DNA from 3 places in the Vibrio sp. HM8-C genome. Region 3 is predicted to be linked to each of the others. Evidence: predicted binding sites of a transcription regulator. Region 3 holds the regulator's gene; each other region holds the start of a gene.
The links. The regulator PurR, encoded in region 3, represses purine synthesis genes. The targets are predictions, from matches to a motif close to TNANGNAAACGTTTNCNTNA.
Positions count from the first base shown of each region.

Region 1: glyA (serine hydroxymethyltransferase) is a predicted target of PurR. The motif match lies at 6,685-6,704, and genes of this name have one in related genera.
Region 2: ACOSVQ_RS07755 (formate--tetrahydrofolate ligase) is a predicted target of PurR. The motif match lies at 1,862-1,881, and genes of this name have one in related genera.

Region 1 covers NZ_JBMMKS010000001.1:169,095-177,331, reverse strand. The annotation lists gene rodA (rod shape-determining protein RodA) at 1-547, shown strand, start outside; gene ACOSVQ_RS00795 (septal ring lytic transglycosylase RlpA family protein) at 547-1,335, shown strand; gene ACOSVQ_RS00790 (serine hydrolase) at 1,424-2,599, shown strand; gene ybeD (DUF493 family protein YbeD) at 2,721-2,999, shown strand; gene lipB (lipoyl(octanoyl) transferase LipB) at 3,191-3,859, shown strand; gene lipA (lipoyl synthase) at 3,856-4,821, shown strand; gene ACOSVQ_RS00770 (hypothetical protein) at 4,959-5,291, shown strand; gene glyA (serine hydroxymethyltransferase) at 5,380-6,630, opposite strand; gene ACOSVQ_RS00760 (YitT family protein) at 6,978-7,577, shown strand; gene vexH (vibriobactin export RND transporter permease subunit VexH) at 7,639-8,237, opposite strand, start outside.
Region 2 covers NZ_JBMMKS010000005.1:18,577-26,813, forward strand. The annotation lists gene ACOSVQ_RS07755 (formate--tetrahydrofolate ligase) at 85-1,833, opposite strand; gene elbB (isoprenoid biosynthesis glyoxalase ElbB) at 2,163-2,813, opposite strand; gene ACOSVQ_RS07765 (hypothetical protein) at 2,818-3,051, opposite strand; gene ACOSVQ_RS07770 (LysR family transcriptional regulator) at 3,173-4,090, opposite strand; gene yjjG (pyrimidine 5'-nucleotidase) at 4,191-4,865, shown strand; gene phnR (phosphonate utilization transcriptional regulator PhnR) at 4,918-5,622, shown strand; gene ACOSVQ_RS07785 (siderophore-interacting protein) at 5,719-6,507, opposite strand; gene ACOSVQ_RS07790 (helix-turn-helix domain-containing protein) at 6,692-7,525, opposite strand; gene ACOSVQ_RS07795 (ornithine cyclodeaminase family protein) at 7,828-8,237, shown strand, end outside.
Region 3 covers NZ_JBMMKS010000022.1:57,854-66,090, forward strand. The annotation lists gene mukB (chromosome partition protein MukB) at 1-1,422, opposite strand, end outside; gene mukE (chromosome partition protein MukE) at 1,419-2,165, opposite strand; gene mukF (chromosome partition protein MukF) at 2,146-3,483, opposite strand; gene cmoM (tRNA uridine 5-oxyacetic acid(34) methyltransferase CmoM) at 3,495-4,277, opposite strand; gene elyC (envelope biogenesis factor ElyC) at 4,367-5,188, shown strand; gene torD (molecular chaperone TorD) at 5,346-5,993, shown strand; gene purR (HTH-type transcriptional repressor PurR) at 6,275-7,282, shown strand; cyclic di-GMP riboswitch class I at 7,456-7,554, shown strand; gene ACOSVQ_RS19360 (TfoX/Sxy family DNA transformation protein) at 7,668-8,237, shown strand, end outside.

The sequences.
Region 1 (8,237 bases), on a different contig from region 3:
CGGAGTCGGTGCTTTTATCCCTGTTTTGTGGTTTTTCTTAATGCGGGAATATCAGAAGGTTCGCGTGCGAACACTGTTTAACCCAGAATCAGACCCATTAGGTGCGGGTTACCACATCATCCAAAGTAAAATCGCTATCGGTTCTGGCGGTATTTCAGGTAAAGGTTGGCTACATGGCACACAATCTCAACTAGAGTTTCTACCGGAGCGACATACTGACTTTATCTTTGCAGTTATCGCCGAAGAATGGGGCATGATTGGCATCTTAGGTCTTCTATCCGTTTATCTGTTTATTATCGGACGAGGACTCTATTTGGCAAGCAATGCTCAAACTGCGTTTGGCCGTATGATGGCAGGCAGTATTGTTCTGAGCTTTTTCGTTTACGTATTTGTGAATATCGGCATGGTGAGCGGCATTCTACCAGTTGTAGGTGTTCCTCTTCCTCTGGTCAGCTATGGTGGTACATCAATGGTTACCTTGATGGCTGGCTTCGGTATCCTAATGTCGATTCACACTCACAGAAAAGCATTTTCAAAGGCGACTTAATGAAATTGAAAGCGTTCTTTTTTCCGCTATTAGTGTTGATGATTCTGGCTGGCTGTTCAACATCAGGCGGACGTTATGATATTAAAGATGATGTTGCGCCAAATACGCCAATTTCGGTAGAACACATTGAAGATGCACATCCTCAATATGAACCTTATAGTCGTGGCGGAAACAAAAATTACACGCTACGTGGTGAGACTTATCAGATCGTTAAAAACACTGACGGTTTTAAAGAACAAGGGCAAGCGTCTTGGTATGGTAAGAAGTTCCATGGACACTTAACCTCCAACGGCGAAATCTATGACATGTACTCGATGAGTGCTGCACATAAAACATTGCCAATACCAAGTTACGTGAAAGTAACGAATCTTGATAACAACAAAACGGCGATAGTAAGAGTCAACGACCGCGGTCCATTTCACTCCGGACGTATCATTGACTTAAGCTATGCCGCAGCTTACAAACTGGATGTCATTAAAACCGGTACCGCAAATGTTGCGATTGAAGTAATTAAAGTGGATAAGCCACTGACAACCATAGTTAAAAACTCAGACCCAAGGTATGTAATTCAGGTCGCATCTTCACAAAATGAAGAAAGAGTTCGAACTTTATCGCAAAATTTGGGACAAAGCTTATCGGTGCAAAGTTTTATTGATAGTGAAAACGGTAGCCATAGAGCTGTTTTAGGCCCTTTTACTGACTATACGCTGACTCAAGAAACATTAGAGCGTGTAAAGTCCTTAGGTTACGAAACCGCATTTATTAAAAAGTACCAAGTTGCACAGTAATGACGAACGAGCCAAGTCATATCGGCTCTGGTTTGAATAGTCGTTTCTGTTAAGATATACACAACCAACTAAATAACACGCATTTACCATGAAAAAATTGATTCTAAATTCTGTTCTGGCGTCGTCCACTGCGCTTTCTACTCTTGTCTCATTCGCAGCCGCAGCTGCACCTATTGTTATGCCAGACGCACCACAGATCGCCGCTAAGGGCTACGTTCTGATGGATTTTCATTCAGGTAAGATTCTGGCTGAAAAAGAGATGGACACTAAGCTGTCTCCTGCAAGTTTAACTAAGATGATGACAAGCTACGTTATCGGCCAAGAACTCGCGCGTGGAAATATTTCGCCTAATGACGACGTTGTCATTAGTAAAAACGCTTGGGCTAAAAACTTCCCAGACTCTTCTAAGATGTTTATCGAAGTTGGTACAACGGTAAAAGTGAGCGACCTAAACCGCGGTATCATCATCCAATCGGGTAACGATGCTTGTGTGGCTATGGCTGAGCACATTGCGGGTTCTGAAGATGCATTCGTAGACTTAATGAATGCTTGGGCAAGCTCACTGAAAATGACCAATACGCATTTCGCGAACGTACATGGTCTGGATGATCCAAATCTATACTCAACACCTCACGATATGGCTCTACTGGGTCAAGCTCTGATTCGTGATGTTCCAGATGAGTACGCACTTTACTCTGAGCAAAAATTTACTTACAACGGCATCACTCAATACAACCGTAACGGTCTGTTATGGGATAAGAGCATGAACGTTGATGGTATTAAAACCGGTCACACTTCGAACGCGGGTTACAGCCTAGTAAGTTCTGCTACTGAAGGGAAGATGCGTCTGGTAGCCGTTGTAATGGGCACCAAAGATGCTAATGCTCGTAAATCAGAAAGTAAAAAACTACTAAGTTACGGCTTCCGCTTCTTCGAAACCGTTGCGCCGCATAAGAAAGGCGAAACATTCGTTGAAGAACAAATTTGGATGGGCGACAAATCAACCGTTGCCCTAGGTGTTGACGAAGATACATATGTCACTCTTCCACGTGGTCAGGCGAAAAACCTAACGGCAAGCTTTGTACTTGAAAAAGAGCTTAAAGCCCCAATTAAGAAAGGTGACGTAGTAGGTAAGCTTTACTACCAAGTAGACAATGAAGATGTTGCTCAATACCCTCTATTAGCACTTGAAGATGTGAATGAAGGTAGCTTGTTCAGCCGTCTATGGGACTACATTGTTCTACTATTCAAAGGCTTGTTCTAATACCAAAGCGATTAGTTTTAAAAAGCCGCTTTTAGCGGCTTTTTTGTTCACTTGAGATCCACTTCGATAGGCTGTACTATTCCGCACCGCTTAATCGAATGCCAAACTTGGAGTTTCCAATATGTTGACCATCAACTCTGATGCAAAATTGAAAGACCTGCTTGAGTTCCCTTGTTCTTTTACCTACAAGGTGATGGGCCATGCTAAACCTGAATTACCAGAACTTGTTTTGGAAGTAATTCAACGCCACGCTCCTGGCGATTACAGCCCACGAGTTAAGCCAAGCGCGAAAGGTAACTATCACTCAGTATCGGTGACGATTACCGCGACTTCTATCGTGCAAGTTGAAACCCTGTACAAAGAACTGGGTGACATTGAAATTGTTCGAATGGTTCTATAACTGGACTAAAATCAAATAATTCGATATCGATTAAAATATTTTTGAAAGCAGCATAAAGCTGCTTTCTTTATATTTATCAGATTGTTAAAAAAACATTACTCAAAATATGGTCAAAAAAATGCCCACAATGAGTAGTTCATCGCTCCTAAGGCGTTTATAATCACCCAAATTTTTACAACCACTGACGGAATATGACACTAGATAACCAGCTTGTTGTCAGACAATGGGGTCGTCAAGACTACCACCCAGTTTGGCAGGCTATGCATGATTTTACCGATCAGCGTGACGATGAGACTCGTGATGAGGTCTGGCTTGTAGAACACAATCCAGTATTCACGCAAGGTCAGGCAGGTAAAGCGGAGCATTTGCTTAACACGGGTGATATTCCGGTTGTACAGAGCGACAGAGGTGGTCAGGTAACTTACCATGGTCCCGGTCAGTTAGTGGCTTACTTCTTAATTAACCTAAGAAGAAAAAAATTAGGTGTTAGAGATTTGGTAACAGACATTGAAAATCTCGTTATCAATACTCTTAAAGCTTACGATATTTCGTCCGCAGCACGACCTGATGCACCTGGCGTCTATGTTGACGGAAGAAAAATCTGTTCACTTGGACTTAGAATCCGAAAAGGCTGCTCGTTTCATGGGCTAGCATTAAATGTAAATATGGATCTCTCTCCTTTCTTGCGTATTAACCCATGCGGTTACCAAGGCATGGAAATGGTACAAGTGAGCAACTTAGGTGGACCAGCAGACATCCACCAAGTAGAACAACAATTAATCCAAGAACTCGTAAAGCTATTTGGCTACGAGCATGTCGAATTCAGCACTGAAGCACCCTCAATCGGTAACAAAGTATGAGCAAACCCATTCAAATGGAAAAAGGCGTCAAATACCGTGACGCTGATAAAATGGCACTGATTCCAGTTAAGAACATGCCAACTGAGCAAAAAGAAATTCTACGTAAACCTGAGTGGATGAAAATCAAGCTGCCAGCGGACAGCCAACGTATTCAAGACATCAAATCAGCGATGCGTAAGAACAATCTGCATTCAGTTTGTGAAGAAGCCTCTTGCCCTAACTTGGCCGAATGTTTCAACCACGGTACTGCAACCTTTATGATTTTAGGTGCTATCTGTACACGTCGTTGCCCATTCTGTGACGTTGCCCATGGTCGCCCTGTTGCTCCAGAAACAGACGAGCCTCAAAAACTAGCGAAAACTATTAGCGATATGAAGCTCAAGTACGTGGTTATTACCTCAGTTGACCGTGATGACTTACGTGATGGTGGTGCACAGCACTTTGCTGACTGTAACCGTGAAATTCGTGCACTGAATCCGAACATTCGCATCGAAACACTGGTTCCTGATTTCCGTGGTCGTATGGATATTGCACTGGATCTGTTGAAAGACAACCCGCCAGATGTGTTCAACCACAACTTAGAAACGGCACCGCGTTTGTACCGTAAAGCGCGTCCAGGTGCGAACTATAAGTGGTCACTACAGCTACTACAAAAATTCAAAGAGCAGCATCCAGAAATCCCAACTAAATCGGGATTGATGATGGGGCTTGGTGAGACAAAAGAAGAGATCATCGAAGTGATGAAAGATCTGCGTGCTCACGGCGTAACAATGCTAACGCTAGGTCAATACTTAGCGCCAAGTCGTCACCACCTGCCTGTTGAACGTTACGTTCCACCAGCAGAGTTTGATGAGCTAAAAGAAGTTGCTCTTGGACTTGGCTTTACACATGCCGCATGTGGTCCATTTGTGCGTTCTTCATACCACGCAGATATGCAAGCTCAAGGTTTAGAAGTTAAGTAATCCATACTTAGATAACTAAATCGGTTAAAAGGCGATATGTCTTCGGATATGTCGCCTTTTTTGTGTCTATGATTGAATAGATGCAAATAGTTTTATAGGCTTACCACTGACTTTTTAAATCATGAAGGACAATGATAATGAAAAATTTAACGATGCTCGCTCTAGCTCTGACCGCAGCAGCCATTACAGCCGGTTGTTCTTCGAACACTCAAACAGACAACTACCGTGAAGCCTCTTTTGAACTCTGTAATACAGAAGTGGATATTTATTCGGTCAGTGACGACGGCAAAGTTCGGATTGTTTGCTCAGATGGTTCTAAATTCGCTCTGGCAAGTGAAGATACGCTAGAAGTGATGCGTGAAATTAATATCGAATACTGTGATGGTGAAGGTCTAGGTAAGTTTACAGAAAGTAACAAATACTACATGTTCAAATGTAAATCCGGCACGTTAATCAGTATGGCGAAATAGAATTGGTCATTGTTCTTTAACCACAGAAAGCCAGTTTCAAAACATAAAAAAGGCCTGCTATGCAGGCCTTTTCAATATCTTGTAAAGATTAAGCGTAAACAGGTAGACGCTTACAGATATCAAGAACTTTTTGTTTAGTTGCTTCGATAACTGCTTCGTCGTTGATGTTGTCTAGAACATCACACATCCAGTTAGCTAGTGCTTTCGCATCTTCTTCACCGAAACCACGACGAGTGATCGCAGGAGTACCAACACGGATACCAGAAGTTACGAATGGGCTGCGAGGATCGTTCGGCACTGAGTTTTTGTTTACAGTGATGTTTGCTGCACCAAGTGCTGCATCTGCTTCTTTACCAGTGATGTCTTTGTCGATTAGGTCAACAAGGAACAGGTGGTTTTCAGTACCGTTAGATACGATTTTGTAACCACGCTCTTGGAATTGAGCAACCATTGCCTTCGCGTTCTTAACAACACGCTGTTGGTAAGCTTTGAATTCAGGTTCCATAGCTTCTTTGAACGCTACCGCTTTACCAGCAATAACATGCATTAGAGGACCACCTTGGCCGCCAGGGAATACTGCTGAGTTCAGCTTCTTGTACATCTCTTCGCCAGCGTTTGAAAGAATCAAACCACCACGTGGGCCAGCTAGAGTTTTGTGAGTTGTAGTCGTTACGACGTGAGCGTGTGGGATTGGTGTTGGGTATACGCCAGCAGCAATCAGACCAGCAACGTGTGCCATATCAACAAACAAGTAAGCATCTACTTTGTCAGCGATTTCGCGCATGCGTTTCCAATCAACGATTTGAGAGTAAGCTGAGAAACCACCGATAATCATCTTAGGTTTGTGCTCTAGAGCAAGTGCTTCCATCTCGTCGTAGTTGATTTGACCAGCTTCGTCGATACCGTAAGGAATAACATTGTAGTGTTTACCAGAGAAGTTAACTGGTGAACCGTGAGTCAAGTGACCACCGTGAGCTAGGCTCATACCTAGAACTGTGTCACCTGGATTTAGAAGAGCCATGTACACTGCGCTGTTTGCTTGTGAGCCAGAGTGAGGCTGAACGTTAGCATATTCGCAACCAAATAGTTGGCATGCACGATCGATTGCTAGAGCTTCCGCTTTATCCACGTACTCACAACCGCCGTAGTAACGCTTGCCAGGGTAGCCTTCAGCGTATTTGTTTGTTAGCTGAGAACCTTGAGCTTCCATTACACGCGGACTGGTGTAGTTTTCTGAAGCGATAAGTTCGATGTGCTCTTCTTGGCGAAGAGTTTCTTCCTGAATGGCAGCGTATAGCTCCGGATCATAATCAGCGATGTTCATATCACGCTTAAGCATCTGTATCTCCTGACTCAGATTTGACTGAAAGTAGCAAAAAACCACACAACGACCAAAAGCAAACGTTTTCGTCACCGTAATATGGCGCGCATTCTACATAATTTGATTTATATCATAAAGCCCAAATTACAGAATTTATCATGCAGTTTTTTCATGTTGATTAACAATACTGCTCATCTTTAAAGCTTTTAAGATGAGTGTCTACATTTTCTTTACACAGTGTAAATTTGGAATTACATAGGTTTACCCTAATTTTTGTTCGCTAGCTACCGAAAAGATCGGGTTTTAATTAGTATCCACTTATTCTTTACCAATTACTTATTTTTTAGCAATTAATGGCATCTCAAATGGAAACACATTCACGGAAGGAAGACTGGATAGCAATCTTCACTGGCACATTTATCGTGTCCCAAGGCTTATTTTTTCTCAAAGCAGCCAATCTTATAACTGGTGGCACCGCGGGTTTGGCACTTCTTTTGACTCATATTTTCCCTTGGAGCTTCGGTACACTGTATTTCTTCGTTAACGTGCCGTTCTATCTGCTCGCTTGGAAACGCTTCGGTGTTAAGTTCTCGGTTAACACAGCAATCTCTTGTGGCTTGGTTTCTGTTTTTACGGATCACCTTTCGAACTTCATTGCCATAGAACATATTGATGCAGCTTACTGTGCTTTGGCTGGCGGCTTGTTAACTGGCTTAGGTATGTTGATTCTATTCCGCCACCGCTCAAGCTTGGGTGGTTTTAACGTGCTATGCCTGTTCATACAAGACAAATTCGGTATTTCAGTTGGTAAGACACAGTTAGTTTTAGACTGCATTATTGTTTTCGCATCTCTATTCTACTTAACACCATCGGTCATCATGTTCTCTATTGCTGGTGCTGTAGTACTGAATATCGTGCTTGCCATGAACCACAAGCCATCTCGCTATTCGGTCAAATATATCTGAAACTCATAAAAGAAAGCCCGCTAACTTAGCGGGCTTTTTAATACATGGAAATAAGGTCTGGCTAGTGCGTTGTGCGACCTTTATTGTCGTGTCCCAACTCTTTGTTGAGCTCAGCTTCAACATGTCCCGGAGCTTGTGTCTTAGCGGAGATCAATCGATACATTGCTGGTATTACAAACAGAGTCACTACAGTGGCAAATGCCATACCAAAGAAAATCACCGTACCCACCGCAACACGGCTCTCATAACCCGCACCTGTAGAAACAATAAGCGGGATAGAACCCGCCAGTGTAGTGAATGCCGTCATCAGAATTGGACGCAAGCGGCGCGCTGACGCATCGACAATCGCTTTTTCAAACTCAACACCTCGGTCACGTAACTGGTTAGCAAACTCAACGATTAAGATGCCGTTTTTCGTTACCATACCAATCAACATCACCATACCGATCTGGCTATATACGTTCATCCCCTGCCCCATAATCAACAGGCCAAGGAAACCACCGAAGACACCCATAGGTACCGTAAACATAATAACCATTGGGTTGATAAAGCTTTCAAACTGAGCAGCAAGAACTAAGTACGCAACTAGCAGCGCTAAAGCGAATACCGCCGCAACGCTCGATTGGTTTTCTTTGAAATCTTTTGACTCACCTGAATAGC
Region 2 (8,237 bases), on a different contig from region 3:
ATTTCAAATCGTTTACTAAATAAATCTATCAGTAAAGAAAAAGGCAGCCTTGTTTAAAGTGCTGCCTTTAGAGTCTCAAAGAACTCAACTCAAACCGATAATGTGACCGTGTTCGTCAATGTCGAGTGACATAAATGCCGGTTTGTCTGGTAAACCGGGCATGGTCATCACGTTGTCACACAGGGCGTAGACGAAGCCAGCACCAGCACAGAGTTTGAGTTCACGGATCATGAACTCAAAACCGCTCGGTGCACCTTTAATAGATGAGTTTGTCGTAATTGAAAGCGGAGTTTTGGCAAAACAGACCGATAAGTTTTCAAATCCCTCGTCACTTAACTGCTTTAACTGTGTTTGCGCTTTGTAACTGAGCATGAATGATCCTGCTCCGTAACCTTTAGTGACAACATTGGTAATTTTGGTCATCAATGCATCGTCAGCTTGATAGAGCGGCACAAATTGAGATGGCTTTTCGCACTGCTTGATGACTTTGTTTGCTAGATCTTTTGTTCCTTCTCCACCTTTAACAAAGCCTTCAGAAAGTGCCACTTCAACATCATTCGGAAGATCTTCAATCAATGAGATCAGCTGTTGCAGTTCTTCGTCAGTATCTTGAGGAAAGCGGTTAATCGCAACGACTGCTGGAATACCGTATTTATTAACGTTGTTGATATGCCATTTCAGGTTCTCAAATCCTGCTGTTAACGCCTCTTTATCAGGTGAGAACAACGAATCAGGTATTGCCTGGCCGGGTCTTAAATCGAACTGACCAGAGTTGGCTTTAAGCCCGCGAAGGGTGGCAACAATAACAGCGCAATCTGGTGTTTTGCCAGATGCCTTCGCTTTGATGTTACAGGCTTTTTCAAAGCCCATATCTGAGCCAAAGCCGCCTTCTGTGACTGTGTAATCGGCTAATCTTGTCGCTATGTCATCGGCGATAATGGATGAGTTACCATGCGCGATATTGGCAAAAGGCCCCGCGTGAATAAGGGTAGGGACGCCCTCTAACGTCTGCATTAACGTTGGTTTAATCGCCTCTTTCATGCTGACCGTCATTGCGCCGGCAACTTGTAGATCTTCGGTAGTCACAGGATGACCATCAAAGCTATAAGCAACCACAATTTTGCCAATTCGTTGGCGCAAATCTTTAAGGTCAGAAGCCAAAGCCAGTATTGCCATTAACTCTGACGCCGCGGAGATATCAAATCCATCGGTGCGTTCATAACCATTAATGGTTTTACCCATTTCGTTTTGTCCGACAGTCACCATACGTAATGCGCGGTCGTTATGGTCAACAACACGTTTCCATACCACCTGATGTGGATCGATACGTAAGGCTTTTAGCTGGGTTCTGCGCTCAAAATCTTCGTAACCGTTACGCTGTTCATGGTAGATACGGGCATCAATGGCGGCAGAGGCAAGGTTATGCGCTGCGGTCACAGCGTGAATGTCACCGGTTAAGTGCAAGTTTAACTCTTCCATCGGCGCTACTTGAGAATAGCCCCCACCGGCTGCACCACCTTTTACACCAAAGATAGGACCCATTGAAGGTTGGCGAATACAGGCAAATACAGATTGGTTTAGTTTTGCTAAGCCTTGCGCGAGACCGATTGTGGTCACTGTTTTACCTTCCCCAAGTGGAGTCGGTGTAATTGCAGTCACTAACACAAACTTACCAATAGGCTTTTCGTGCAAGCGTTCTAAGCATTTCAATGAGACTTTTGCTTTGTAATGTCCATGGCTTTCATATTCTTCAGCAAGCAATCCTGCTTTTTCAGCCACGGCATCAATGTGAGTCAATTGAGTAGAACGGCAAATGTCGATGTCTGATAGCATAAAATCCTCAGAAGATGTTTGTGTGTAGTTAGGCAAACGTTTGCGTTGGCATGTTATCTAGAAATAAATCGATGTAAAGAATTTTCCTGAGAGGATTGTTCGATTGCGGTGATTTTCAAATTTATGCTGATTTGGGTCAAGTCGCGGATAATATTTGCTCAACTATTTATTAGCTACTAGATGGTGATAGTTAGATGTTGGTGATAGATAAGAAATCACTACATCAAAGAAAACACAAGGTGACCTAACGATCACCTTTTGGATTTCATTGTAAAGCGTCAGAACATTTATACCAGTGTTATAGCAATACTCATGTAGCGCTGCTGTGACTACGCTAGCTGTATGAGTTTTTCAACTAAGCGTTCGATACCCGAAGCCGCTTCTGAAATACTTTCTGCCAACATATAAGCAGGCGTTGATAGTACGTTGTGTTCATGGTCGTAAACAAAGTCGTCAACAGGGCAGTTTATATGATCACCACCCATGTGATTAAACGCGACAGCGGTATCTTTATCATTGCCGATCGTTCCCTGAACACCGTGCTCATAAATCATCGGTATGATTGTTGGCGCGATACAGAGATAAGCGGCGGGTTTGCCTGCTTGAGCGAAAGCTCGACATGCCGAAGCTACATGAGCGTTGATGGTACATTCTGTGCCTTTAATCGCGAAGTCGGTTAAGTTTTTTGCAGCGCCAAAACCACCGGGGATGAGCAGCGCATCGTACTCGTCAGCCTTGAGTTTCTCCACATCATCAATTTTGCCGCGAACAAGTCGAGCCGCTTCCACCAACACATTGCGCGTTTCTGTCATCTCTTCGCCAGTCAGGTGATTGATAACATGTAACTGTTCGATATTAGGCGCAAAGCAGTGCCAGCTTGCACCTTGCTTTTCTATGGCATGGAGCGCTAAGACAGCTTCATGAATTTCTGAGCCATCGAATACGCCACAGCCACTTAAAATCACGGCTACTTTTTTCATCGACTTATTCCTTGTGTTTAGCAGGAGTTTTTCTAACCTTGCGACCTTTCTTCGCTTTCAATTGGTTATCGGTAGATAAGTCTAGTTTAGGATCAGAAGCCGGAGCGTCGCACAGATCACAGCTCGAATTTTGTTCGGTTTTAGTTTCGTTTTCTGGTTCAGATAGGGCGTCACTTTCTGGGTAATGTTTCACCACAAACGGTACAAGCATGACGGAAGAAGGCAAAAAGTGTTTCATAGCACATCCAGTTGATATTCAAGCAGTTGGTTCTGATTTTTATATGTTGTAAATGCTGGATGTTTATTGTGCTAAATCAGTGATTTTGCCTTTTTTAATCCTCGGGCTTTATTGTTGTGACTTAGAATAGACCTTCGTCCCAGATTGGAGTCTCTCTGCCGAGTTTGTCTGCTACATATTCCATGAATGCTCTCACTTTATGAGGAAGATGTTTACGTTCAGGAAACACTGCATAGATGGCGTGTTCAGGTAGCGAGTAGGCGGTCATTATCGAAAGTAACTTGCCCGATAAAATGTCTTTGCTGACAAGAAATGTTGGTAGCTGACCAACGCCTAAACCTTCTATTAAAGCGCGGCGAATGGCTTCGCTGTTATTGACGATAAAATTACCTTTGGGAATCACTTTAAACTCGTTGTGTTGTTGTTCGAATGTCCATTCACTGCCACCTCGAAAATAAGAATAAACCAGACAGTTGTGGTCAATCAGATCAGAGGGCTTTTGCGGAGAATTATGCTTTTTTAGGTATTCCGGCGATGCGCACAACACGCTTTTACACTGCACTAAACGTTTGGCAACCAAGTTCGAAATGGGCAAATTGCCGATGCGAATCGCAAGGTCAAATTCACCTTCGATTAAATCAACCATTTGATCTTCCAGTTGCAGATCTATCGTTACCTTTGGAAACTGAGCCAGAAATTCAGCGATGATAGGGGCGATATAGAGCACACCGAATGACATTGGGGCTGTGATTTTCAGTTTACCTTGAGGTTCACCTTGCAACTCAGTGACAGCGTCCATCCCTTGTTGTGCTAATGCAAGTGCTTGAGAGACATGGTCATAATAGCGTTTACCGGCTTCAGTCAGACTGAGTTTTCTTGTTGTTCTATTAAGCAGACGTATACCGAGGTCATCCTCTAACTGCGTTACTCGTTTACTGATGGCCGATTTAGTGACGCCCAATTTTTCCGCTGCGAGTGAAAAACTGCCGCACTCAACGACAGCAACAAAAATAGGGATGCTTGAAAAGGTATTATCCATGTTTATTGTTGCCTCTAAATTAACAACAAGTTTCCGTTGCTAGAGATTATCATTTTATGGAAAACAATCTACACTAGGGCCAGCTTTTGAGGAGACAGATATGAAGTACGACTGGATTTTATTTGATGCTGACGAGACCTTGTTCCATTTCGATGCGCTAAAAGGCATGCAATTGATGTTTGAACGTAAAGGCGTGAACTTTACTGAGCAAGATTTTCATCAATATCAGCAAGTAAATAAACCGCTCTGGGTCGATTATCAAAACGGCACCATCACTGCAGAAGAACTGAAGCACATCCGTTTTAAAGGTTGGGCAGAAAAGCTGGGAACTACTACCGCTGAGCTAAACACTGCTTTCTTGGAAGCGATGGCGGACATCTGCACTTTGCTGCCAGGTGCAAAAGAGCTGATGGATGCACTAAATGGCAAAGCTAAGCTTGGCATTATTACTAATGGCTTTACTGAGCTTCAGGCAATTCGTTTAGAAAGAACGGGTATGACTCAATACTTTGACCAAGTAGTGATTTCTGAAGAAGTGGGTGTGGCTAAACCGGATGCGGGTATTTTCCTTCATGCGATGGAAAGAATGGGCAACCCGAGCAAAGACCGTGTATTGATGGTGGGTGATAACCCTCATTCCGATATTCTTGGTGGCTTAAACTTTGGTATTGAAACCTGTTGGTTGAACGTTCATCAACATGAACGCCCAGAAGGCATTAATGCACATTATGAAGTGCAATCCTTGCATGAGTTGCGTAGTATTTTGTTAGCGTAACTTTGACCCTAAGATATCGGGTGTAAACATAGGTTTAGGTGTAAGGGATACTGTGCAATACGTGAAAATTAAAGATGCCATCGTCGAACAAATTGATGCTGGCATGTTATCTCCGAGGCAGAAGCTACCTTCTGAGCGAAAACTGGCTGAATCTTTTGATACGACTCGAGTCACTTTGCGTGAAGCGTTGTCTTTGCTTGAAGCAGAAGGGCGCGTGTTTCGCGAAGACCGCCGGGGTTGGTTTATTTCGCCAGCGCCTTTGCGCTATGACCCAACACAAAGTCTTAGCTTCAATAAGATGGCGAGTGAGCAAAACCGTATTCCAAACACTGAACTGATCTCAGCGAAAGCGATGATCGCGAATAAGCAAGCAACCTCGCTGCTGGCATTAAAACCGTTCACTGATATCTATCGCGTTGACCGAGTTCGCTACTTAGATTCAAGACCAGTGGTGTTTGTCACTCACTATATACGACCTGACCTTTTTCCAGATCTCTTGTCACACGATTTGTCACAATCGTTAACGGATATCTATAAAGAGCATTACGCGACCCAATACCAATCTGTGCGTTACCGTATATCGACGAGCTCGTTGTTGAATGAAACCGCACAAGCACTTCGTGCCACTGATGGCACACCAACTATGGTCGTTGAAAGGGTTAATTTAAACGCAAAAGGTGAGGCGATTAGTTGCGATATAGAATACTGGCGACACGATGCAATCAATATTGAGTCGGTGGCTCATTTCTCTAGATAACATTTAACCAGACAAAAAAATAGCCTGCAGTGAGCAGGCTGTTATTATCATTTCTATATTCTTTTTCGGTTTTCTTTATTGGTATTTAATCGGAGCTCAGTGTTGTGCTTCGGCGTCTTGTCGCTTAATAACTTTATGGCCATCTTCACTGACGCCGTTTTTCCAGTAACTACTGATATAGATGAAATCTCTGTCTATTTCTTTGTCGTTACGGAAGTATTGGCGTAGAGCTTTCATCGAATCAAACTCACACGCACACCAAACCGCACATTGGCCGTCTAGCCAAGCTTGTGCCTTAACCAACTCAACAAGCTTGTCACCGTATTCCGCAATAGCCCAAATGACTTTTACACCTTCTGGCGCTTGAAGTGTTTGCACATCTTCATGTTCGTTTACTTCAATAACAGCGTAACCGCGTGACTTTTCGTTTAGGTTTGCAAGAGTCACTGCCAGAGCGGGCAGCGAAGTCATATCTGCTGCTAGGAAGACCCAATCTGAGTTTGGATTAATGGATTGACCTTGACCTGGCCCAGCTATCGAAATGGTATCGCCAGCTTTTGCATTTACTGACCAACGAGCTGCAAAACCAGACGTCGGATCTTGAGTAATGTGGCGAACGAAATCCACCACAATGCTGTTGTTCTGTTCATCAAATTCACGAATCGTATAGGTGCGCATTAATGGTCTTGCACCTTCTTCTAAATCCGCGATGTGAGTTGAGCCTTCTGGTGAGAAAAGCAGTTTAATGTAATCGCCTTCGCTTTGTTTACCGAAGTGGGCAATCGCATCGCCTTGCAATGTAATTCTTTGAATGCTGGGTGAAACTTGTTCGGTGCTAATAACCGTTAATGGATAAGCGCTTCTTTTATTTTGATTTTTCTGCATAGTAACTTCTTTCGTACTTGTAACAATATATTAATGATTTCGACGCTACTTTAGCCCCATAAAATCAACCCATCAATGATAATAGTTGTCATTTACGAAAATTTACATCCAGAGGTAGGGCTTGCTGCAAAAATAAAAAGCACAATATTTGTGCGTAAATTAAGTTGTTTTGCCCCAAATAGGTTCAATAGCATTCAATTCTATCGAGATAAGTCTTCTGTTTTACTCGGTTCTGATACTCAAGCGGAGTCGCGCTAACGAGCTTTTTAAATTCTCGAAGAAAGTGGGATTGATCGCTAAAACCTAAGTTAAAAGCGAGGTCAGAAAACGCGACTTTATCGAGATGGTTTATATCGTATATAGCCGATTGACAGCGAATAGCACGACAAAATGCTTTGGGTGTGAGACCGAGATCGGCGCGAAACTGTCTTTGTAGAGTCCGGCTGCAGTAGCCCGTATATGTTTCGAGATCTTGAACCTGAATATTTCCCTTCTCATGACAAATTTTGGCAGCAACTTGATGGGTTAAGTTGGTGGGCTTTCTACCTTGTTTTCCACGCATAAACTGTTTGGCGATTTGTACCTGCTCTTGAAAAGAACTGGCACTAACAATTTGTTCAACCAGATCCTGAGAATTCAAGACTACATCGACAATATTACACTGCTTGTTGGTCAATTCTGGCGCTGAAATTTCTATAAAGTCGGGGATAAAACCTGGTACAAAACGCATACCAAAATAGCGATGGTTTTGGTTAAAAGCGACTTCGGTCGCTTCCAAAGTTGTACCGCAAACCAAACCCATAGGGCTGTCAGAATCACAATCAAAAAGCAGGTCAACACAACCGTCTGGAATGGCTGTCGTTGGGGCTTGAGATTTACCCACTTCAAAGCTGTAGAAGTGAGAAATAACGGGATTCTCCGTCGTTAAGTTCGTGGCATATTTTTCGGCGCTGAGAACAAACCAAGGTTGTTTGGAGTGTATGTTCGCTACCTGATAGGAGTGAGGTGAACTTAACATGATTTCTTGCCTTTCCGTCTGCTTGAAATATTAAAAAATCGTAACGATTTTGTTTCCCTAGTGTTTTCGTGTTTAGCAGCAAGTGTGCCAAAAATCAGAATTTAAAAATGGCGGAAAAGATTTTTATCTGTGTCGCAAAAATACAATACGCACAAAAAATCGCTCACTAGTATCGAGTTATCCACTCAAGGAAGAGTCACAAAATCACGCGCTAAGGTTTGACCTTTTGTTTTGAACTTTTGTGTTGATGGGAAGGCTACGAGAGAGGACTAACAATTAACCCTATGGATACAGGTGAATGTATGTCAGCAAACACAAAAATTGATTTTATCTATCTCTCTGAAAAGGACATGATCGAAGCAGGCGTAACCAACATGCCTCAATGTGTGGACACGATGGAAGAGATGTTCGCACTGCTATATCGCGGTGATTACCGTATGGCGGGAGCAAACAATGATTCTCATGGTGCAATGATCACTTTCCCAGAAGAGCCTGAATTTGCAACCATGCCAAAACACTCTCCAGACCGCCGTTTGATGGCGATGCCAGCGTACTTAGGCGGTAGTTTCCAAACCTGCGGCGTGAAATGGTATGGCTCTAATATCGCCAACCGAGAAAAAGGTCTGCCACGTTCGATTTTGATGTTCACGCTTAACGACGCTGACACCGGCGCTCCGTTGGCTCATATGTCCGCTAACCTGCTTTCTGCATA
Region 3 (8,237 bases):
CTGAGACGCTGCCGCAGACGACATATCTAACTTGTGTTTCAGAGAGAGCAATTCAGAAGTACGCTGTTCTTGTTGCTGTTTAAGCTCGTTAACTCTTGCTGAAGTGTTTCCGGCATTGATGCCGTCATCGCCCAGTAACTTTTTAGCTTTATCCAGCGCATGCAACGCTTGCTGATATTGCAGCGCACGTGTTTGTTGCACATCTAGCGCTTGTTGGTAGTCAGCGAGTTGAGTCTTAAGACTGTCTACTTCTTCTTCTGCAATGGTGGCTTGTTCTTCCGCTTCGAGCAGACGCTCTTGCGCTTCTTCAACCACCATCATCTGCTCTTCAAGACGCACGTTCAGCTCTTCAAGGTCATCCTGATAGCGTTCAATTTTCTCTTGCTGGCGCAATGCGTTTTGAACCAGTTGCAGATGATCCGAAGCCCCCTGATGGTCTTGCTCAAGTGCAGATTCTTGTTCAACCAATAGCTCAAGTTCTTCATGCACTCGGTTAAGCAAACTGTTTTGCTCAATCAAGGTTTCACGAGAACTCATCAACTCTTTACGCAGCTCAAGCGTCTGACCAACTTTATTGCGACGATCGTTTGCGTGACGCATGTAGTCTGCCGCAACGTAGTTAGTCGATTCGGTAATAAGATGCTTAAACAGATCGCGGTCAGCTTGGGTTGATTTAATCGCTTCTAGCGTCATGCGGTTTTCACGCAGCGCCGATTCCATATCTTGGAACGCTTTCTTTACACCGCCGTTTTGTGGCAATAGGTAGTCGCGAAGCGAGCGAGTAATGGCACTTGAAATACCACCGTATAGAGACGCCTCAATGAGTCGGTAGAATTTTGAACGGTCGCCACTGCTGCGTAATTTCTTCGGTAATACACCGAACTCAAACATTTGGGCGTGGTAATCCACTGTAGAGCTAAATGCTTTGAAGTGAGCGCCTTCAATGGCTGTTACTGCCGCTTTTACATCGTTGATTTGACGTACGCGCGCATGCTTGTCTGAAACCGTTTCGATTAGGATATCAGTCGGTTTGATATGGCTTGGCAAACCTTGAATAAGGAATGGTTTGATATCCACTTTCTTATCACGACCGGCTACCTGTTGCAGCTTCACACCAAACAATAAACGTTGTTTGCGAGAGTTCACCACATCAAGCGCCGCGTAACATGCGCCCGGCTGCAATTTACCAAATAGACCTTTGTCACGAGATGCTTGCGAGCTGCCCGCCTCAGTAGTATTGCGGAAATGCAAAAGGCTTTGGTCAGGAATCAACGCGGTGATAAATGCAGCCATTGTGGTTGATTTACCAGCACCGTTACCGCCAGATAGTGTCGTTACTAAGCTATCAATATCAAATGTACGAGCAAAGAAGCCGTTCCAGTTGATCATGGTTAGCGATTGATATTTGCCTCTTTCAATCATGCTTCACCTTCCAATTCTGTTTCGTCGGCTTGATCTTCTTCATCTGTTAGAGAGTCTTCTTCTAATAAACCTTCATCTAACAAACTATGCTGATTAGGTTCCTGTGTATGCACAACGGCTTCACCATCACGGATAAGACGCAGCTGCGCTTCACGCATGTCATCACCAACACGGACGTCGGCACCAAAGCGAAAAACCGCTTCACTGATGCTGAATTTTGTAGTTTCACCAATGTTGATGATCATACCCAGACGGCGTAAACGGCGAAGAGAGGCTCGAACTTTTTCAAACAGTTTCTCTTTATCCAAATCCGAGCCGTTGGCTCTGTTGGTCACCAACTTCATGAGTTTTTTCTCGTCAGTTAGCGCAAGTAGCTCTTCATAGAGCTCTTGATTGGTAAAAATACCCTCGTGAGCCAAACGTTCAGGGCTGAGATAAAGGAAACAGAGCACTTTACCCACCAGCATATCCAGTTCAGATAAGATGCTGCGACTAATTAACGTCGTTGAACGCGGGCGCAAATAGAAGAAGCCTTCAGGTGCACGTACCAGTTCTGTGTTGTAGCGCTGATAAAAATGCGCCAGTTCCGTTTCAAAAACCGATAGGAATGCGTGATTATCTAAATCGTCGCTAGAGATATGTCGACCAGCACGTAAAGCACTATCCAGTGCAGGGAAAAGCGGATTGCTGATCGCTTTAGCCAGATTCTCTGGCATGTATTCATTAATATCTGTCGATGACATTTGCTTGTACCTTTGCACCAAAATCGTTGATTGCTTGCCAATCTGGCTGAATAGCTCTGTAATCCGATTCGGAGTAACCGAGTCGAACCGCTTGATCAACAACGATTCGTGCTAAATCAAAATGATGAGTCTTTGGATGCGTCGCGAGGTAATCACGCAGTACCGCACCTAAATCTATCGATTGTCCTTGGTCTTTGTGCACTTGCAACATAGCGCCAATTCTTTCGGCAAGTTCATCGTTTACTTGCTGGAACTCTTCGTATTCCACTTCGTCAGGAACGCTGCCCGTCACCTCATCGTCACGAAGCATCAACGCTTCATCGCGCAGATCCATCAGACGCTCAGCATCGGCGTAAGTTAAGTACCAAGGCTGTTCAAAATAGTCGTTAAACGACTGGCGTAGACGTTGGCTAAACGCTCGGTTTTGATCCATGTCGATAGCGGTACGAATGAACTTATGTACGTGGCGGTCGTAACCTATCCACAAATCAATCGCTTGCTGCCCCCAACTCGTTATACGGTCAAGTTTCATCTGCAAGCCAAATAAGGTTTCTTCAATGAATTCAAGTTCAGGATCGCCGTAAACCATTTCCTGAATATCTAAAATCTGAGTTTGAAGATCATCGCCTGCAGTTTGCAAGGTATCTTGCAGTTCACGAAGCGTAGAAGACGTTTCTGAAAGTAGCGCTTCACAGTTATTAATCGCTTCTCGCCAATCTTTATTAAGAAGCTCTGCAATTTGCTCTTTTACGGATTGCTGTTGTTCATCCATGACACGTTGGTTTAAATCAATTCGGTCAAAGATTTCGCCTACAGAATATTTCAGCACACCGAAAACGTTCTTTTTCCAGTGCCCGACTGAACCACCTTGCTCGGCAGATTCCACCGCTTTTGCCATTTCGTCAGCCAACATCGAAAGTTGTATCGATAGTTTTAACTTAGAAAACTCTCTGTGACGAACGTAGTAATCGGTAATGCCGATAGCCAATGGCGAAAGACGATAGATGCTCGCCCCATCAGTAAGTTCGCTGGTAAAGCGGCTGATAAGACGTTGTTTAACTAGCTCATTAATGGCGTTGTTAGCGCGAAAAGCCGACGCTTCACCTGTATCTTCAAACATTCGAGTGACTATAGTGAACGCATCATGCAGCTCGCCTTCACCGAGTTCTTCATCAAATCTTTCGTTACTGAGTACAGCAATTGCGATTAAAAACGCGAGTCGCTCAGTCGATAGATTTAATGAGAAATCATGCTGCTTTACCCAGCTAACCAATTCATCAATAGGTTGCTCAACAGCGTTCTGAGTTAACTCACCCATTGTTATTCCTGTTATTGTTTTTTCTTAGCCCATACATGTATGTATCGGCCTAATGAGAGGTATGGCTCCTGACGACAAAATTTGCGTTCTAAAGCCAATACATCATCGTATTGATATTCGCCCATGTTTTTCACGTTGCCAATGTAATCACTAAAACAGCGAATACCAGATTTTCCTTGTATCTCAAACCCTGCATCCTCTATCCACTGATACACTTCCGTTGGAAGTAATCCGGTTTGAGGTTGTAGCTTGAAACGCTTGCGATGTGGCATTCCCTCTAATACATGGGGAATGTTGCCACAAACCGCATTCTTATAAACGAGCCCGTGGTAGTTATAGAACATGATTGACGCCATACCACCCGGTTTAACCTGTTCTAACAAGTTTTCCAGAGCGGGCTTTGGCTCGGCCAACCACTCCATCACTGCGTGAAACATCAATACATCCACTGGTTCAGTTAAGTGTTCCTGAACAGTTTGCACAGGAGAATGAACAAAATGATATTGATCAAGCAAGCCATGATTGGCAATATCCTGCTTGGCAAGATTGAGCATTTCAGAAGAGAGATCACACAAGGTTATTCGATGTCCAAGCTTCGCAAGCTTCTGTGACATCTGTGCGAGTCCACCTCCAGCATCTAAAACATGCAATGGAGTTTCTGACTGTTCAAAATTTGCTAACAACTGAGTGAGATCTTCCCAAACAATGACTTGGCGGATTTCTCCTTTGTCAGAGCCATAGATATTTTTTGCAAATTTGTGGGCAATATCGTCGAAATTGCGATCTTCTGTCACGGCGGCTTGAGTTATGATAACGAATTCGTGCTGCTATTTTGTCATAGGAATAGCAGGAATAAAGGGGGTTTCGCCCTTTTTATTATCAAGTGCTGTTTTTTCGGACTATTTTGTTTATGTTTGAGCTGAAAAAAATTGTTTCATCCTTTTTAATGCCCTTGCCAGCACTGCTGATTGTGGGATTCATCGGCTTAATGCTGATTATGTTCACTGCCAAACGTAAGACTGGCAGTCTCATCGTTTTGTTTTCACTAACCAGTCTTTTCCTTATTTCTTTTCAACCTATCTCAACTCGTTTATTGATGCCGCTTGAGCGTCAATATTCAGCTTTCCTTCCAGTGGAAGGAACTATTGATTATGTAATGGTGTTAGGTAACGGTCATGTTGTTGACGACGATATACCTCCTACATCAGAGCTTTCTCGCACCGCTTTAATGCGTCTAGCGGAAGGTATTCGTATTGTCAGAATGTACCCAGGCTCAAAACTGATTCTGTCAGGATATGCTGGCGGTAGCGAATTCAGCCATGCACGTATGTTGGCAAGAGTTGCTCTGGCTTTAGGTGTTGCTAAATCCGATATCGTTTTGCTAGAAACAGCAAAAGATACATGGGAAGAAGCAAGACAAGCGGCGGCATTCGTTCAAAACAGAAAGCTCGTATTGGTTACTTCAGCGAGCCATATGGAAAGAGCGATTAAAGAATTTGAATCGGCTGGATTAAACCCAATTCCAGCTCCAACCAATTATCTTGCGCACGTGAACATTGCTCAACCTTGGGAAAAATACGCTCCTAAAGCGCGTTATCTTGAGCAAACCGAGCGCTACTGGCACGAGAGTTTAGGTCAGCTTTGGCAAACACTTCGTGACTATGTGGCTGGCTATGAAGAAACGTCCACACAGAGCCAGCAGTAACAACACACTATTACCTAGACCCGCTTCAAGCGGGTCTTTCATATCTCTCCAAATACAGATCATATTGAGCGATTAGTACAGCTAAATTCGCTGCCAAATTTCCTATATATCACAATTCATGCTTAGACTTAGAAAAGATCCAAAGCGGAGCTAAACAATGAAGGAAATTAAAGCATTTAATGAAAAACGTGCTGAAATCTATTGGTGGCTTTCAGGGTTGTTTGCCAGTGAATTGAGTTACCAAGAGCTTGAAAAATACAAATCAGCTGAAATTCAAAACTTCCTTAGTGGACTTGGCGAAAACGTACAGTTGTCATCATCAATACATAAACTTCGTACAGTTCTAGAACGACTTCTTTTTCAGGATGACGCACAAGTTCAAGTCGCCGATAGCTTCTATAACCTATTTTTGAAATGCGATGGTGAATCCGCACTTCCCTATGCTTCTTTGTACATAGACAAATCGAAAATGGTTGAAACGACCCCGGCTCAAAGAATTGCACAACTGATGGAACATAACGGGGTGCACGTACAAGAACAATCCGGTCAGTCTTATGACCATCTCGCCATAGAGTTAGATTTCCTTGGGCACCTCATCATCCGCTCCAACGAACTTGAAAAACAAACGCATATGGAAAAAGCACTTCAGTTCCAAGCCGACTATATCCGTAATCATTTACTGAGCTGGATACCAGATTTTTCTTTTCATTGTTCAGCCAGAGATAAATTAGGGTTTTATTCATCAATATCAGTATTATTAGTCGCTTTTTTAGAGCTTGATTTAAATTACCTTACTGGCAACTGATTCTCATCCATGGCTAAACTTAGGCCGTGAATTGTGACTACAGTTAAGTTTGCACCAATGATTTGTCGTTGCGAGCTAACCGTTTGCGGTTTAAACTCAACACCAAATAAGATGAATCATTATTTAAAACGCAAACCGCTGTTTCAAAGCGGTTTTTGTGTTTTAGTGACTTTAGGCTAGAAGCTTTATTAACTTCGCCGCTGCTGAATCCGGCCAGTAATCGGGTTTGTTTGACCTAATAAAAATTTAGCTAAAATCAGCAGTCAAAACAGGACAAATCTATGGCTACGATTAAAGATGTTGCTCGCCTTGCAGGCGTATCGACCACAACCGTATCACACGTAATTAATAAAACTCGCTTTGTTGCTGAAGCGACTCAAGAGAAAGTTCTTGAAGCAGTGAAAGAGCTTAACTACGCACCAAGTGCCGTAGCGCGTAGCTTGAAATGCAACACGACCCGTACAATCGGTATGTTGGTGACACAATCAACCAACTTATTCTTTTCTGAAGTCATCGATGGTGTAGAGAGCTACTGTTATCGTCAAGGTTACACTCTAATTCTTTGTAATACTGGTGGTATTTACGAGAAGCAGAGAGACTATATCCGAATGCTCGCAGAAAAACGTGTTGATGGCATTTTGGTTATGTGTTCAGACCTCACTCAAGAACTGTCGGAAATGCTAGAAAGTCACTCTGATATTCCAAAAGTTATTATGGACTGGGGTCCAGAAGCATCTAAAGCGGATAAAATCATTGATAACTCTGAATTAGGTGGCTATCTAGCGACTAAATACCTCATTGATAGAGGACATAAAGATATCGCTTGCTTAAGTGGTCACTTAAACAAACTTGCTTGTCAGGAGCGTATCGCTGGTTTCCGTCGTGCGATGGAAGAAGCGAACTTAAACGTTAATGACAACTGGATTCTTGAAGGTAACTTCGAATGTGATACAGCTGTACTTGCCGCAGATAAAATTATCGCTATGGATAAAATGCCAACGGCGGTTTTCTGTTTCAATGACACTATGGCTCTAGGTCTGATGTCTCGCCTGCAACAGAAAGGCGTACGTGTACCTGATGATATTTCAGTCATCGGTTACGACAACATCGAGCTGGCAGAGTACTTCTCACCTCCTTTAACAACCATTCACCAACCGAAACGTCGCGTTGGTAAAAACGCCTTTGAGATATTATTGGAGCGTATCAAAGATAAAGAGCACGAACGCCGCATCTTTGAAATGCACCCTGAAATTGTCGAGCGCGACACTGTAAAAGATTTAACAAAATAATAAGTTTCAAATCCAAGCTCTGGTTTCTCCAGAGCTTGTGAGAGCGATCTCGCAAAATTTTTCATTAGTAATAAAAGCGCAAACAGAAAATTCATTTTCTGAACCAACATCACATTTAAATCACATAAGTGTGATGCTTATTCAAAGTTTTGATTATTATTTTGAAAGAAATGTCACGCACAGGGCAAACCATCTGAAAGGATGGGACGCAAAGCCTCCGGCCTAAACCAAATTGTGTTAATGCATAATTGGTAGGTAGCGGGGTTGCCGATGGCAAAAAGGCATACATGAGTTGACCATTGATTGACATACTCAATGTATTCTTTTGCTATTCTCTCGGACCTGAATTTGGTGGCGTATTAGTTAATACACCGAGACTAACAGCATGGATAAACCAGTACTAAAAGACTCAATGCAACTTTTTGAACAACTAGGAAGTGTAAAATCGCGTTCTATGTTCGGAGGGTTTGGCATTTTCATCGATGACGCGATGTTTGCTCTGGTCGTTAATAACCGACTACACATTCGCGCGGACGATCAATCCTCAAAAAATTTCCAGCAACAAGGATATGAGCCTTACGTTTATAAAAAACGCGGGTTCCCTGTTGTAACTAAATACTTTGCTTTGCCTGAGAATATTTGGGAAACCCCAGAACTAATTATTGAAAAAGCAAAGCAAGCTTTAGAAGTAGCAAAGCAAGAACGCGAAACTCAAGCAAAAGCTAAACCTGACCGCCTTAAAGATCTTCCAAACATGAGATTGGCGACCGAGCGTATGCTTAAGAAAGCTGGAATCGATTCTGTTGACATGCTGCAACAGAAAGGCGCTGTCGCTGCGTACTTAGCGGTACAAGAATCCCATACTACAACTGTTGGTATCGAACTTCTGTGGGCTCTTGAAGGTGCAATTGAAGGTAAACACTGGTCTGTCATCCCTCAATCTCGTCGAGACGAG